DNA from 4 places in the Streptomyces decoyicus genome. Region 3 is predicted to be linked to each of the others. Evidence: riboswitches for the same ligand, from Rfam matches in the RefSeq annotation. Region 3 holds a riboswitch; each other region holds the start of a gene.
The links. Region 3 has a riboswitch for cyclic di-AMP ahead of K7C20_RS15110 (LysM peptidoglycan-binding domain-containing protein). Riboswitches for the same ligand answer to the same signal wherever they lie in the genome.
Positions count from the first base shown of each region.

Region 1: it holds a riboswitch for cyclic di-AMP, as region 3 does, so the genes downstream of both, K7C20_RS22625 (C40 family peptidase) here and K7C20_RS15110 (LysM peptidoglycan-binding domain-containing protein) in region 3, are expected to answer to the same signal.
Region 2: it holds a riboswitch for cyclic di-AMP, as region 3 does, so the genes downstream of both, K7C20_RS17525 (M23 family metallopeptidase) here and K7C20_RS15110 (LysM peptidoglycan-binding domain-containing protein) in region 3, are expected to answer to the same signal.
Region 4: it holds a riboswitch for cyclic di-AMP, as region 3 does, so the genes downstream of both, K7C20_RS34155 (C40 family peptidase) here and K7C20_RS15110 (LysM peptidoglycan-binding domain-containing protein) in region 3, are expected to answer to the same signal.

Region 1 covers NZ_CP082301.1:5,118,294-5,121,855, forward strand. The annotation lists gene K7C20_RS22625 (C40 family peptidase) at 1-1,135, opposite strand, end outside; cyclic di-AMP (ydaO/yuaA leader) riboswitch at 1,144-1,327, opposite strand; gene pcrA (DNA helicase PcrA) at 1,618-3,562, shown strand, end outside.
Region 2 covers NZ_CP082301.1:4,015,959-4,019,520, forward strand. The annotation lists gene K7C20_RS17525 (M23 family metallopeptidase) at 118-1,251, opposite strand; cyclic di-AMP (ydaO/yuaA leader) riboswitch at 1,263-1,409, opposite strand; gene K7C20_RS17530 (DUF2332 family protein) at 1,702-2,895, shown strand; gene K7C20_RS17535 (PP2C family protein-serine/threonine phosphatase) at 3,023-3,562, opposite strand, start outside.
Region 3 covers NZ_CP082301.1:3,470,233-3,473,794, forward strand. The annotation lists gene eno (phosphopyruvate hydratase) at 1-985, opposite strand, end outside; gene K7C20_RS15110 (LysM peptidoglycan-binding domain-containing protein) at 1,347-2,012, opposite strand; cyclic di-AMP (ydaO/yuaA leader) riboswitch at 2,020-2,192, opposite strand; gene K7C20_RS15115 (transglycosylase family protein) at 2,445-3,455, opposite strand.
Region 4 covers NZ_CP082301.1:7,828,550-7,832,111, reverse strand. The annotation lists gene K7C20_RS34165 (ATP-dependent Clp protease proteolytic subunit) at 24-659, shown strand; gene K7C20_RS34160 (hypothetical protein) at 665-973, shown strand; cyclic di-AMP (ydaO/yuaA leader) riboswitch at 1,261-1,449, shown strand; gene K7C20_RS34155 (C40 family peptidase) at 1,454-1,927, shown strand; gene K7C20_RS34150 (LysE family translocator) at 2,169-2,837, opposite strand; gene K7C20_RS34145 (LysR family transcriptional regulator) at 2,909-3,562, shown strand, end outside.

The sequences.
Region 1 (3,562 bases), 1.6 Mb from region 3:
CGCTCCCGTAGATCGGCATGTAGTAGATCGACTCCTCCCGGACGTTGGCGCCCGGGTGCGGTGCGTGGATCATCTTGCCGCCGCCTATGTACATGCCCACGTGGCTGATGTCGTCGTAGAAGAAGACCAGGTCACCGGGCTTGAGATCCTTGGTGGCGATCCGCTGGCCGACCTTGACCTGGTCCCAGGTGGTCCGCGGCAGATCGACGCCGGCCGCCTTCCACGCCGCCTGCGTCAGCCCCGAGCAGTCGTAGGAGCTGGGGCCGGTGGCGCCCCAGACGTACGGCTTGCCCGTCTGGGCGCGGGCGAAGGCGAGCGCCTTCTCGGCCTTGGCGGAGGACGAGCCTCCGGTGGAGCCGTCGTCGGTGCCGCCACCGGTCTGCCCGCCGGCGGAGCCGCCGCCGTCGTGCTGCCTCTGGCGCTCCCGCTCCTGCTGCTTGCGCGCCTCCTCCTCGGCCTTGCGCTTGGCCGCCGCCTCCTTGCGGCGCTCCAGCTCCGCCATCCGCGCCTTCTCCTGGGCGGTCAGCCGGGACAGCAGCTGCCGGGCCTCGGCCAGCTTGTCCTGGACGGACCGCTTGGACTCCTTGAGGGAGGCCTGCGACGTCTGTAGCCGCTCCAGGCTGCGGGACGCCTCCGCGCGCTGCCGGGCGGCCGCCGCCTGCTGCTCCTGGTAGTCGGAGACGGCCTGCTTCTGCCGGCCGGTCATCCGCTCCATGAGGTGGCTGCGGTCGAAGAACTGCTGCGGGTCCTTGGCGAGCATCAGCTGCGCCGTCGGGTTCAGGCCGCCGGTGCGGTACTGCGCGGAGGCGAAGGTGCCCAGCATGCGCCGGGACTCGTTCATCTTCTCGGCGCGCTTGGCGGCGGCGTCGAGCAGGCCGTCCACGGTGTCGCGCTGGGCTTCGGCGCGCTCCTTGACGGCGTTGTACTTCTGGGTGGCCACCTCGGCCTGGTGGTAGAGGCCGTCGACCTTCTGCTTGACCTCTTCGATGCCGGGCTTGGGCGCCCGGGGTGCCGCGTCGGCGGACTGCGAGAGCAGGGTGGCCGAGGCGAGGGCGGCGGTGGTGAGCCCGACCGCCGTACGACGGCCTCCGGGTGAGGCGAGAATGCTGGTGCGCGGCTTGCGATGCGACGCCAAGGCCGGCGACTCCTTCCGTGGACCGCCTACCGGGTTAGCTGTCGGGTTCGGGCGGTGTCGCTGACGGAAGGCTTGCCCTACGGTCCGGACGTCCGCCGACGGCGGCTGCCCGGATCGATTCACCCCGGTGGTGCTGGTGGGTCCCCGGCTCCGGATGCCTCAGGGCAGGGCCGGACTCGGCGTGGGCGGCCCGTGCGGACGCTGTCGTCCACGGGGAGGCGGGCTGCCTGAGCGAGGACGTTAGCCAACTCGTGTGGCTCCTGTGAAGGCTGATGTTCGATATGCCCGAAACCTTTTCGTGACCTGAACGCGATGCGGGGGTTGTTGTGGCAGATGTCGGATTCGGGTAGACGACGCGGTGCCCGGTCTGTGAAGGGCCCGGCCGCCTGACCTGCCGCGGCGCCACGGCCCGCTCCGTATGCGCCCCGCAATTGCCTACTCCGCGGCGGGCTGTCAGTGCGGCAGCCTAGACTCGGTGGGCGATGAGCAGCCTCTTTGACGACAGCTTCCTGGCGGACCTCGGCCACAAGGGCGAGGAGGAGCACCCGCCGCCTCCCGAGGACGAGCACGGCCCGGCCCCGGAGGAGATCCCCGCCGACCTCTTCGGCGGGCGGTTCGACGCGCCCGCCCCCAGAGAGGCGTTCTACCGCGACGGCGCCGCCCGTCCCGCCCTCGACCCGGCGACGCTGCTGGAGGGGCTCAACGACGAGCAGAAGGCCGCCGTCGTGCACACCGGCGGCCCGCTGCTGATCGTCGCCGGCGCCGGCTCCGGCAAGACCCGTGTGCTGACCCACCGCATCGCGCATCTGCTCGCCGAGCGCCATGTCCACCCCGGCCAGATCCTCGCGATCACGTTCACGAACAAGGCCGCCGGTGAGATGAAGGAGCGCGTCGAGGAGCTCGTCGGCCCGCGCGCCAACGCCATGTGGGTCTCCACCTTCCACAGCGCCTGCGTCCGCATCCTGCGCCGCGAGTCCAAGAAGCTGGGCTTCACCTCGTCCTTCTCGATCTACGACGCCGCCGACTCCAAGCGCCTGATGGCCCTGGTCTGCCGCGATCTGGATCTGGACCCCAAGCGCTACCCGCCCAAGTCCTTCAGCGCGAAGATCTCCAACCTCAAGAACGAGCTCATCGACGAGGAGACCTTCGCCGGGACGGCCGCCGACGGTTTCGAGAAGACCTTGGCCGAGGCGTATGCCATGTACCAGGCGCGGCTGCGCGAGGCCAACGCCCTGGACTTCGACGACATCATCATGACGACGGTCAATCTGCTCCAGGCCTTCCCCGATGTCGCCGAGCACTACCGCCGCCGCTTCCGCCACGTCCTCGTCGACGAGTACCAGGACACCAACCACGCCCAGTACACCCTCGTCCGCGAGCTGGTCGGCCCCGCCGAATCCGCCGCCGAGCTGTGCGTCGTCGGTGACGCCGACCAGTCGATCTACGCCTTCCGCGGCGCCACGATCCGCAACATCCTCCAGTTCGAGGAGGACTACCCGGACGCGACGACGATCCTGCTGGAGCAGAACTACCGCTCCTCGCAGACGATCCTCTCCGCCGCCAACGCGGTCATCGAGCGCAACGAGAACCGCCGCCCCAAGAACCTCTGGACCGACGCCGGCGCCGGCCCCAAGATCACCGGCTATGTCGCCGACACCGAGCACGACGAGGCCCAGTTCGTCGCCGACGAGATCGACCGGCTGACGGATGCCGGTGACGCCAAGGCCGGCGATGTCGCCGTGTTCTACCGCACCAACGCCCAGTCCCGTGTCTTCGAAGAGATCTTCATCCGGGTCGGGCTGCCCTACAAGGTCGTCGGTGGCGTCCGCTTCTACGAGCGCAAGGAGGTCCGCGACGTCCTCGCGTACCTGCGGGTGCTCGCCAACCCCGAGGACACCGTCCCGCTCCGCCGCATCCTGAACGTCCCCAAGCGCGGCATCGGCGACCGCGCCGAGGCGATGATCGACGCCCTGTCGCTGCGCGAGAAGATCACCTTCCCGCAGGCGCTGCGCCGGGTCGACGAGGCGTACGGCATGGCGGCCCGCTCCGCCAACGCCGTCAAGCGCTTCAACGTCCTCATGGAGGAGCTCCGCACCATCGTCGAGTCCAAGGCCGGACCCGCCACGATCCTGGAAGCGGTCCTGGAGCGCACGGGCTACCTCGCCGAACTCCAGGCCTCCACCGACCCGCAGGACGAGACCCGGATCGAGAACCTCCAGGAACTCGCCGCCGTGGCCCTGGAGTTCGAGCAGGAGCGCGGCGAAGACAATCCCGGCACGCTCTCCGACTTCCTGGAGCAGGTCGCGCTGGTCGCCGACTCCGACCAGATCCCGGACGAGGACGAGGAGGGCAGCGGCGTGATCACCCTCATGACGCTGCACACCGCCAAGGGCCTGGAATTCCCGACGGTCTTCCTGACCGGCCTGG
Region 2 (3,562 bases), 550 kb from region 3:
GAGGCCGCGCGTCAGCCTGCCTTGCGGCCGCACATCACACCTGGAGGCCGCACATCACACCTTGAGGCCGCGCGTCAGCCTGCCTTGAGGCCGTGCGTCACATGTTGAAGCCGCGCCTCACACGTTGATGCCGTGGTCGCGCAGCCACGGCATGGGGTCGATCGGGTCGCCGGCGTCGGGGCGGACCTCCAGGTGGAGGTGCGGGCCGGTGACATTGCCGGTGGCGCCGACGCGGCCGATGACGTCGCCCGTGTTGATCTTGCCGGAGGTCTTCACCATCGAGGACAGGTGGCAGAACCAGAGTTCGGTGCCGTCGTCGAGGGTGACGACGATGCGGTAGCCGTACGAGCCGGCCCAGCCGGCCTGGGTGATGGTGCCGGAGTGCACGGCCTTGACGGGAGTGCCGGTCGGCGCGGCGAAGTCCTGTCCGGTGTGGTCAGCGGCCCAGCGGTCGCCGGCCTGGCCGAAGCTGGCGGTGAGGGTGTACGAGGAGACCGGCGCGATGAAGTTCTTCGCCAGCTTGGCGAGGCGTGCGGCCTCCGCCTTCCGGCGGGCCGCTTCTTCTGCCTCGCGCTTGGCCTCCATTTCGGCCGCCTTCTTGGCTGCTGCGGCCTTCTCGGCCGACTTCTGGTGCGTGGCGGCTTCGGTCTCGGCCTTCTGGAAAGCGGCGTGTTCGGCGGCCTCGCGGGCCTCGCTCTCGGCGGCGCCCTGCTGCGCGTCGGCCTGCTGGAGGATGCGGCTGCGCAGCGCCTCGCCGGCGCCCGTGCCCGAGTCCGTCCCTGAGGCCTGGGTCAGGGGGCCGGAGACGTCCTGAACCGCACCGTCCGTTGCGGAGTCCGCGGCCGCGGCGGAGTCCGTGCCGGAGTCCGAGCCCGAGTCCGATATGAGGTCGCCGACGCCGGAGAGGGACTCGGCGTCCGGGAGTTTGTCGGCGAGGTCGTCGGCCATTCCGCCGACGTCCGGCATGGAGATCGGAACCGCCGGGCGGCCCTCGGCCGTGGCCATTCCGCCGGCGCCGACCGCGGCGATGACACCGACGCCCAGGACCGTGCCGCTGCGGGCGAGTCCGCCGCCGCGCTGCTTGGCCACCCGGTGCTTGCCGCGGACGGAGCGGATGGAGTCCTCGGTGGGATTCCATTCCTCCCACGGTCCGTCGTTCGTGTTGTCCGCATCACCGGGGCCTTGGAAGGCACCTCGGTCATCGAGGTCGTAGGCGGACGGACCCTCGGGGGCAGGCCTGTTGGACGCCACGGGGGCGCTCTCCTTTCCTTCCTTCTCGCCTACCGGGTTAGCTGACGGGTTCGGAGCAGGAAGGTCTCCTACGGGCGCCCGCTGGCGGAGGGCGTCCGATTCACCCCAAGGAAGTGGTTCCCCGGTTCCCTTGGTGCAGTTCGAGGTGCTGGAGGTGCGTGAAAAGCGCGTGCGGGATTCGGCGTCGGCGCGCGGTGCCGCCTCTTGCGACGGCTGGGACGACCGCGCTGCGTTATCGGACAGTAATAGAGATCGCAGCCGAATTCCAAGCCTTCCCGTGAATCCCTGTCGTCTCCGCACAAGGTTTGGCGTGGACTTTTTCGGCCAGCACGGCCACAAACCGGGCGAGTTGACCGTCCGCCTCTAAACGATCTCCCGTTGATTGTGCGTCAGTTGTTATGCGGAGGGGTGCCCCTCGGTTACGGAACGTGAGAGCAGTAACGTCGGATCATGGTCGTCAACGTCGGGAACACCGGGAACGTCGAGAGCGCTGCCGCCGGCGCATGGGGAGTGGCGGGGCGGTACCGGGAGTTCTCCTGGCGTCAGGCCCGGGGGCGGTGCACCGCCCATGAGGAGCTGAGCGCGCGGATCGGCCAGGACCCGGAGCTCTGCGATCTGCTGTCGGGGTCGCTGCCGGCCGGCGACAAACAGCAGCCGGACCTCCTGCTCGCCGCCGTCCGCTATCTCGACGGCCCGCACGCCGAGCTGGGCCCGCGCGGCGACCTGGCTTACGGACGCTGGCGCGAGTGGACCATCCGGCACTGGGACGAAGTGCGCGCGGTGATCATGCAGCGTTCCGCCCGGACCGACGAGCCGGCCCACTGCGCCACCCTGCTGCCGCTGCTCGCCCGCCTGCCGCAGCCACTGGCGCTGCTGGAGGTCGGCACGTCGGCGGGGCTGTGTCTGCACCCCGACCGCTATCGCTACCACTACCGCTACCGCTACGAGGACGACAGGGGTGCGGGCGGGGGTGCCCTCCCGGGAGACGCCCTCCGGGGAGACGCCCATCACGGAGATGCCGCCCCCCAACGTGCCCCCCTCCGGGCCGAGGTAGGGGAGCCGGGCAATCCGCTGGTGCTCGGGTGCCGTACGGGATGGCCGGCCGACGAGCTGCCCGACCGGCTGCCCCACATCGTCTGGCGGGGCGGGATCGGCCTCGACCCGCTCGACCCGGCTGCCGAACGGGACGATCTGCGCTGGCTACAGGCACTGGTCCGGCCGGGCGACGGGGAGCGGGCGGCGCGGCTGTCCGCGGCCGTCGACGCGGTGCGGTCGGTGCCGCGCCCGCGGATGGTGCGCGGCGATCTGCTCGACGAGCTGCCCGCGCTCGCCGCCGAGGCGCCGCCCGAGGCGACGCTGGTCATCTTCCACACCGCCGCGCTGGCACACCTCCCGCCCGCCCGCCGCGAGGAGTTCGCGCGGCTCGTACGGTCACTGCTCGACGGCCGGGCCGGCGGCGGACACTGGATCGCCAACGAGCACCACTCCGTCCTGCCCTGGATCACCGCGCCGGCGCACCACCCGCCGCACCCGGATGACGCGCTGCTGACCCTCGCCCTGGACGAGCGCCCGGTAGCGCTCACCGGCCCGCACGGCGAGACCCTGCGGCGGCTCCCGGGGGCAGAGGGCGTGGCCCGGGACTGAGCGCGGGCCCCGCGCTCCCCGCCCACGGAACGCCCCCGCAACGCTCCCGTCCAAGGGACGCCCCGCACACCCCCGCCCACGGCGCCCTGCAACGCCTCCCTACGCCTCCCTACGCCTCCATCGGCCGCTACGCCCCCATCGGCCGCTGCACCGCCAGCAGGGCCATGTCGTCGGCCGGCGCACCGCCCGTATGCCGTGCGACGTCCTCGACGAGGGTCTCCAGCAGGTCGTCCGGGCCCGTGAAGCGGCGGCCGCGCAGTCTGCTCGACGGGGTGTAGAAGCGGCCCAGCAGGTCGCGGGCCTCGGTCACCCCGTCGGTGAAGAAGAGCAGCAGCGCGCCGGCGGGGAAGAACGTCTCGTCCGACCGGTCCGGCCAGCTCGCCACCTCGCCCATCCCCAGGGGCAGCGCCGGCGCCGCGGGAACCAGCTCACGCAGGCCGCCGTCCGGGGTGAGCAGCAACGGGGACGGGTGGCCACGGTTGAGCACACGCAGAACGGACTGCCCGTTGGCGGGGATCTCGGCCAGGACGGCAGTGGTGAACCCCTCGAACTGGTCGAGCCCCGCACGCCGCCCGCCCTCCCGTTGCAGCGCCCGCTCCAGCCGGCCCGCCACCGCCTCCAGGGTCGTCTCCTGTTCCGCCGCCTCGCGGAAGGCCCCGATGACGAT
Region 3 (3,562 bases):
CGGAGCCCTCGTCGATGCCACGGGCGAGGCGCTCGGGGTTGGTGACGAACAGGTCGTCGCCGACGAGCTGGACCTTGGCGCCGAGCTTGTCGGTGATGACCTTCCAGCCGGCCCAGTCGTCCTCGAACAGCGGGTCCTCGATGGAGACGAGCGGGTAGGCCGCCACCAGCTCCTCGTAGTACTCGGTCATCTCGGCGGCCGAGCGGTCCTTGCCCTCGAACTGGTACTTGCCGTCCTTGTAGAACTCGGAGGCGGCGACGTCCAGCGCGAGCGCGATGTCCTGGCCGGGGGCGTAGCCGGCTTCCTTGATGGCCTCGAGGATGAGGTCGAGGGCCTCGCGGTTGGAGCCCAGGTTCGGGGCGAAGCCGCCCTCGTCGCCGAGGCCGGTGGCCAGACCCTTGGTCTTCAGGACCTTCTTGAGGGTGTGGTAGACCTCGGCGCCCCAGCGCAGCGCCTCGGAGAAGGACTCCGCGCCGATCGGGGCGATCATGAACTCCTGGATGTCCACGTTGGAGTCGGCGTGCGAGCCGCCGTTCAGGATGTTCATCATCGGGACGGGCAGGACGTGCGCGTTCGGGCCGCCCAGGTAACGGAACAGCGGGAGGTCGCTGGCCTCGGAGGCGGCGTGCGCGACGGCGAGGGAGACGCCGAGGATGGCGTTGGCGCCGAGCGAGCCCTTGTTGTCGGTGGCGTCCAGGTCGAACATGGCCTGGTCGATCAGCCGCTGCTCGGTCGCGTCGTAGCCGACGAGCTCCGGGCCGATCTGCTCGATGACGGCCAGGACCGCCTTCTCCACGCCCTTGCCCAGGTAGCGGTTCGGGTCGCCGTCGCGGAGCTCGATGGCCTCGAAGGCGCCGGTGGAGGCACCGGACGGGACGGCGGCACGGCCGGTGCTGCCATCGTCGAGGCCGACCTCGACCTCGACCGTGGGATTACCTCGCGAGTCGAGAATTTCGCGGGCTACGACGACGTCGATCGACGGCACGTTGTCTCCTTCGTGGGTGTCTGGCGTTCTGCGCATGAGCCTAACGGCCCCGGGCGCGTCCGCCTGCCCTTGGCCCGCTCTGTGGGATGGAAAGCCGCGCAAAGCTCCCCGAAGACCCCGTTCACGGGACGCTTAGGCGCATTGTTCGCTGAACGGGAACATTCGCCGGGCTGGAGCGGTCAGCGGCGTGCGCCCGCACCGGCACCGGCCCGGCCTCGGCCCGGCGTCACCCCGGCGCCGCCCCGGGCAGAAGAAACCCCGCCCCGGCGCGCTCGGGGGAAGGGCGCGCCGGGGCGGGGCGGTCTCACGGGGGAAGGGGGCCCGCCGCTCGGGCCCGCCCGCGTCCCGGTGAGGGAGGGACTCAGACGTTGAGCTTCTGACCCGGGAAGATCAGGTTCGGGTTGCCGCCGATGACCGACTTGTTGGCCTTGTAGACCGACTTCCAGTCGCTGCCGTGGGCCTTGGCGATCTTGGCGAGGGTGTCGCCCGCCTTGACGGTGTAGTTGCCGTGGCCCATGGACTTGCGCTCGGTGGACCGCGAGGCGTGCTGCTCGGGGGCGGCCGGGGCCTTCTTCGCCTCGGTCTTGCCCTGGTCCTGCTGCGGCGCGGACTTGGTCTGCGCGGAGCCGGAGGTGTCGACGTCGGCGGCCGGGCCACCGGCGGTCAGGTTGCCGGCACCGGCGCAGGACCAGGCACCCGGGCCCTGGATGGCGAGGAGCTTCTCGGCGGCGGCGATCTGCTGGGACTTGCTGGCCAGGTCGGCGCGCGGCGCGTACTTGGTGCCACCGGCGGCGGCCCAGCTGGAGTTGGAGAACTGCAGGCCACCGTAGTAGCCGTTACCGGTGTTGATCGACCAGTTGCCGCCGGACTCGCACTGGGCGACCTTGTCCCAGGTGGAGACCGAGGCGGCGGAGGCGGAGGTGGCACCCATCAGCGGGACGGCCACGGCAGCACCGGCGATGCCGGCGAGGGTGGCGACGCGGACGGCCTTGGACGGACGACGGTGCTTGCCCTTGATGATCAGCATGGTTCGTTCGTTTCCTCACCGACGCCTACGAGGTGAGCTGTCGGGTTCGGGCTGTGAGAAATCGCCCGGCCGCGTGCGCGTGGCGCACGTGGCTTCACCCCAAGCCGGTGGACCCGCTTTCACGGGTGGGGCCGGCACGTACCTTGGGTCCCCCGCTCCTGCCTTCGGCGCTTGCGCGTCAAGTGCCTCCGATCACCGGCAGGATTCGGCGTGTGATCAAAGGGCCCGCTTTGGCGAGCGGTCCTGACGTTAAGCAGTAACCGCCCTGGGGTTCAAACCCCATCATGTGAACCAAGTTGACCGTTTTTGATCACGGGCAGGTCACATATCCGCAGGTGAACCCCGGTTCGATGAGGCGGGACGAACCGGGGTTCACCGTTAGTCAACGAGAGCCTTGTCTCACTTTCCCCAAAAGCGGGCGAAGGTGGCGAACTACCCTGCCGCGTGCCCCAGATCGAGCAGTTGGCCCGGCTTGATCAGGTCCGCGTCGGAGCCGATGACGCCCTCGTTGCCCTCGTAGAGCGCGGTCCAGCCACCGGGCAGCCGGTGGGCCTGGGCGATGGCTGACAGCGTGTCACCCGGCCGCACGGTGTAGTCGCCGTCGGCCGCCGGGCCCGTGCGGTGCGCGTCATCGCCCCGCGAGGCATGCCGGCCACCCGAGGACCTGTCCTCGTCGTCGCCCGCACCGCCGCGGTGCTTACCCTTCGCGGGCGTCTCCTGCGGGGTGCCGGTGGTGTCCGGACGGCTGCCCCCGTCGGACGGGTCGGCGGACTGCGACGGGTCGCGGTCCCGGTCGCCCGGCGTCGTCGAGTCGTCCGGCGTCGCCGGGTCGGACGGCTCCGGGCTCGTGGACGCGTCGCCGGAGCGGTCGGAATCCGTGGCGTCGGGCGAGGGCGCCGGATCGGACGGCTCGTCGCCGGACTCGTCGTGCTGCTGCCCGGCGGAGTCCGTGTCGTCGTGCGCGCCGGACGAACCGGACGAGTCCCAGGGGTCCGAGGAGCCGTCCGCGTCCGACGGGGCGGGCGAGGGGGTGGCGGTGCTGCCCGGGTCGACCTCCGGCGCACGCCCGTCCTTGGCGAGACCGGCGCTCACCGCACAGCTCGACCACTGGTCCGGGCCGCGGGCGTCGAGGATCGACTGGGCCACCGCGATCTGCTGGGAGCGGCTGGCGAGGTCGGGGCGCGAGGCGTAGGCCGCGCCGCCGTAGGTGTCCCACAGCTCCTGGGTGAGCTGGAGTCCGCCGTAGTAGCCGTTGCCCGAGGCCGCGCTCCAGACGCCGCCGCTCTCGCACTGGGCGACCTTGTCCCAGGTCGCGGTGTCGGCGGCGTGAGCGCCGCTCGCACCGAGCAGTGGCAGGGCGATGCCGGCCCCGGTCACTCCCACCGTGACAAAGATGGCCGGTGCCTGACGGGGGCGACGATGTCGGCCGTTCCCGGAACGCATGCGGATGCCTTTCGCGCGGCGGTTGAGTTGTACGACGAGCTCTTCGAGCTGCTCGACGGGTCACCCGTCCGGCCGGCGCGCACGAGGCACACCGTTACACCGGTCCC
Region 4 (3,562 bases), 4.4 Mb from region 3:
TTGTACGGAGGAGAGGAGCAGACATGCTGCGACCGACGGCCCGCTATGTCCTTCCGGAGTTCACCGAGCGCACCTCACAGGGGACGCGCACCATGGACCCGTATTCCAAGCTGCTCAGCGAGCGCATCGTCTTCCTGGGCACCCCGATCGACGACGCCTCCGCCAATGACGTGATGGCGCAGTTCATGCACCTCGAACACGCCGCGCCCGAGCAGGACATCTCGCTCTACATCAACTCCCCCGGCGGCTCGTTCACCGCGATGACCGCCATCTACGACACGATGCACTTCGTGTCGTGCGACGTGGAGACCGTCTGCCTGGGGCAGGCCGCCTCCTCCGCCGCGGTACTGCTGGCCGCCGGCGCGCCCGGAAAGCGGCTGGCGCTGCCCGGGGCCCGGATCCTGATCCACCAGCCGTCGTTCAGCGAACCCATCCAGGGGCAGGCCACCGATCTGCAGATCCAGGCGGAGGAGATGCTGCGCACCCGCGACGTCCTGGAGGAGATGCTGGCCAAGCACACCGGGCAGCCCCGCGAGCGGATCGCCGCCGACATCGAGCGGGACAAGATCTTCGACGCCATCGCCGCTCAGGAGTACGGCCTGATCGACGGACTCACCCGCAACCGCAAGCAGTCGGCCCACCTGCCCGTGGCGCGGTGAGCCCGGTGCTGCCCCCCGAACCGCCGCCGCTGCCCGCGCTGACCCGCGCCGAGGGCGAGCTGATCGACAGCTATCTGGAGGTGATCGACCTGCTGGGCCGGATCAACCCGACCCGCTGCGGTGGCACCTACAGCGGACTGCGCGCCGCCCAGGCACTGGTGGGCAAGGCGACCCGTCTACGGGACGCGCTGACACTGATGCACAGCCGGGGCGAGAGCGAAGTGCACCGCGGAACACTGACCCGGGCACTGCGGGTGCTGGACGGCGAACGCCGGACCGGGCTCGTGACGGTGCCGCCACCCGAGGAAATCTGACACGACACGCGCCAGAGGCTGCACATACGGCGTAGCGTCCGCGCCCGATGTGGGGAGGTGACGAATTGCGCGGGGCGGATACATTTTCTCCGGCCCTTGATGTTTCGCCCCTGGTCCGGGGGGTGCAAGACCCCGCGCCGCGGCACCTGAGGGAACAAATCTAACCATTCGGGTCAATTGTGACCCATCTCACATACGGCATTTTCAGCTCGGAATTCGGGTCCCGAGTGCGTGACGATCCCTTCGACGACAAGACCCCGCCACAGCGACGGGGCGGTCCGGACGGGCGCCTAATCCCGCCGCCGTGCGGATGTCCGGTCGACGATGTGGATCGGCGGGAGCGGAGGACCCGAGCAGAGCGGGGTCCCGGCCTTCACGGCCGAGGGCTCCTTGGGGTGAAGCCGTACATACGGCCGGGCATCTTCGCCTGCCCGAACCCGACAGGTCTTCCTTCGCAGGCGGCTGACGAAGGGTTTGCGCATGACCGTGCGCATGCATACGCCGAATCTGCTGGCACGCGCCGGCACTGTCACCGCTCTGACGCTGGTCACCCTCGGCGGGACCACCATGGCTCCAGGAGCGGCCGGGAACGCCGAAGCCGCCTCCGTATCCGTCCATGCGCTGCGGGTCGCGGCTTCCAAGGGAGGATCTCCCTACCGGTACGGCGCCCAAGGGCCGCACGCCTTCGACTGTTCCGGGCTGACGCTGTACTCGTTCAAGCGCGCCGGGCGGGCCCTGCCACGCACCGCCGCCGCGCAGTACAGCCGCACCCGGCACATCTCGGCCGCCTCGCGCCGCCGCGGTGATCTGGTCTTCTTCTACTCGCGCGGCGGCATTTACCACGTCGGTATCTACGCGGGCCGGGGCCGGATGTGGCATGCGCCCAAGGCCGGGAGCGTCGTGCGGCTGGAACGGATCTGGAGCCGCTCGGTCTGGTACGGGCGGGTGCACTGACCTGACCATTCCTCTCACGATCGGTCAATTGCCAGTAGGTTTGGGCCATTTGGCCGGGTGACTTCGCGACTGGGCGAGCTGCTGATGTCCGCGGCCCGCGGGAGCTTCCCGCCCACGGACGGAGCGGTGACCGTGCATTCTGGCCGCCGGGCTCGTGCCGGTGGGCGCCAAGGTGCCGAGGGTGCCGCACGGCGGTCGCGGCTGAGGCGGAGCGGCCGTAGAAGGTTCTGTGGGCGCCCCTTCAGGCGAGCGCCAGTTCCACCAGCAGGATGCCTCCAAGCGCCGTGAGCAGCGCTCCGGTGGTGGCTTCCAGGGCACGGGCCGCCCGCGGGCGGCGCAGCCAGACGCCCAGCCGGTCGACGAGCAGTGCGACGGCGGGGAACCACACCAGTGCCATGGCGACGACCATCGTGGCGAGCAGCAGCGTCCGGGGCAGCGCGGGCTGTCCCGCCGGGACGAACTGCGGGAGCAGGCTGAGGAAGAGAACAGGGGCCTTGGGGTTGAGCGCATTGGTCAGAAAGCCCTGACGCAGGCTCTGTGTGGTGCCCAGGAGAGCGACGGGCCGGGGGACGTCGGCCGGTGCGGTGGCGGCCGGGCCCGCGGTGCGGTCCGTGGTGGCCACAGGGCGGCGGAAGGCCGCGGCCAGGGCGCGGACACCGAGGTACAACAGGTAGCCGCCGCCGAGGAGTTGGACGGCTCCGAAGAGCGTGGGCACGGCGACCAGCACCGCCGCGAGCCCGGCCACCGCCAGCGCGGTGTGCACCAGCAGCCCGCCCGCGACTCCGACGGCGGTCGCCACCCCCGCCCGGCGCGAGTCGAGCGCATTGCGCACCACGACCGCGAAGTCCGCGCCCGGCATGGCGACCATGCCCGCGGCGACTCCGGTGAAGGCGATCAGCTGTCCGTCCATGAGAGCAGCATCGCCGGTCCGAGCCTTTAATAGGTATTGGCAATGTTCTTGGAGAGCCTAAAGAGATTCTTATGTACGATCCCACACGGCTGGCCGCCCTGGTAGCGGTGGCGGAGGCCGGTTCGATCACCCGGGCCGCCGCCCGGCTGGGCTACACCGCTCCCGCGCTCTCCCAGCAGCTCGCCAAGCTGGAGCGGGAGGCCGGAACGGCGCTCCTGGTGCGCCACCATCGCGGGGCTCGGCTGACGGCCGCCGGTGAGCTGCTGCTCGTACGGGCCCGGCGGGTCCTCGACGAGCTGGATCAGGCGCGGCACGAGCTGTCCCGGCTGGCCGGGCTGTCCGGCGGCCGGCTGCGGGTCGGCACGTTCATGACCGCCGGTACGCATCTGCTGCCGCCCGCGCTCAGCGCGTTCCGGCGGGCGCACCCCGATGTGGAGCTGAGCGTGACGGAGTACGTACCGCCACAGGCGACCGCGGCGGTGGCGCTGGGCGAGGTCGATCTGGCGCTGACGCATGAGTATGTGCCGGGCGAGGCGATGCCGGCGCCGGAGGGGGTGCGCCTGGAACCGCTGCTGACCGAGGAGCTGGTGCTGGTCACGGCGCCCGGCCATGCCCTCTCGGCGGGCTCCGGACGGCTGCCGCTCGCGGAGCTGGCCGGTCAGCCGCTGGTCAGCATGGCGCCGGCCAATCCCAACCGGCGGGAGGTGGAGGCGGCACTGGCGGCC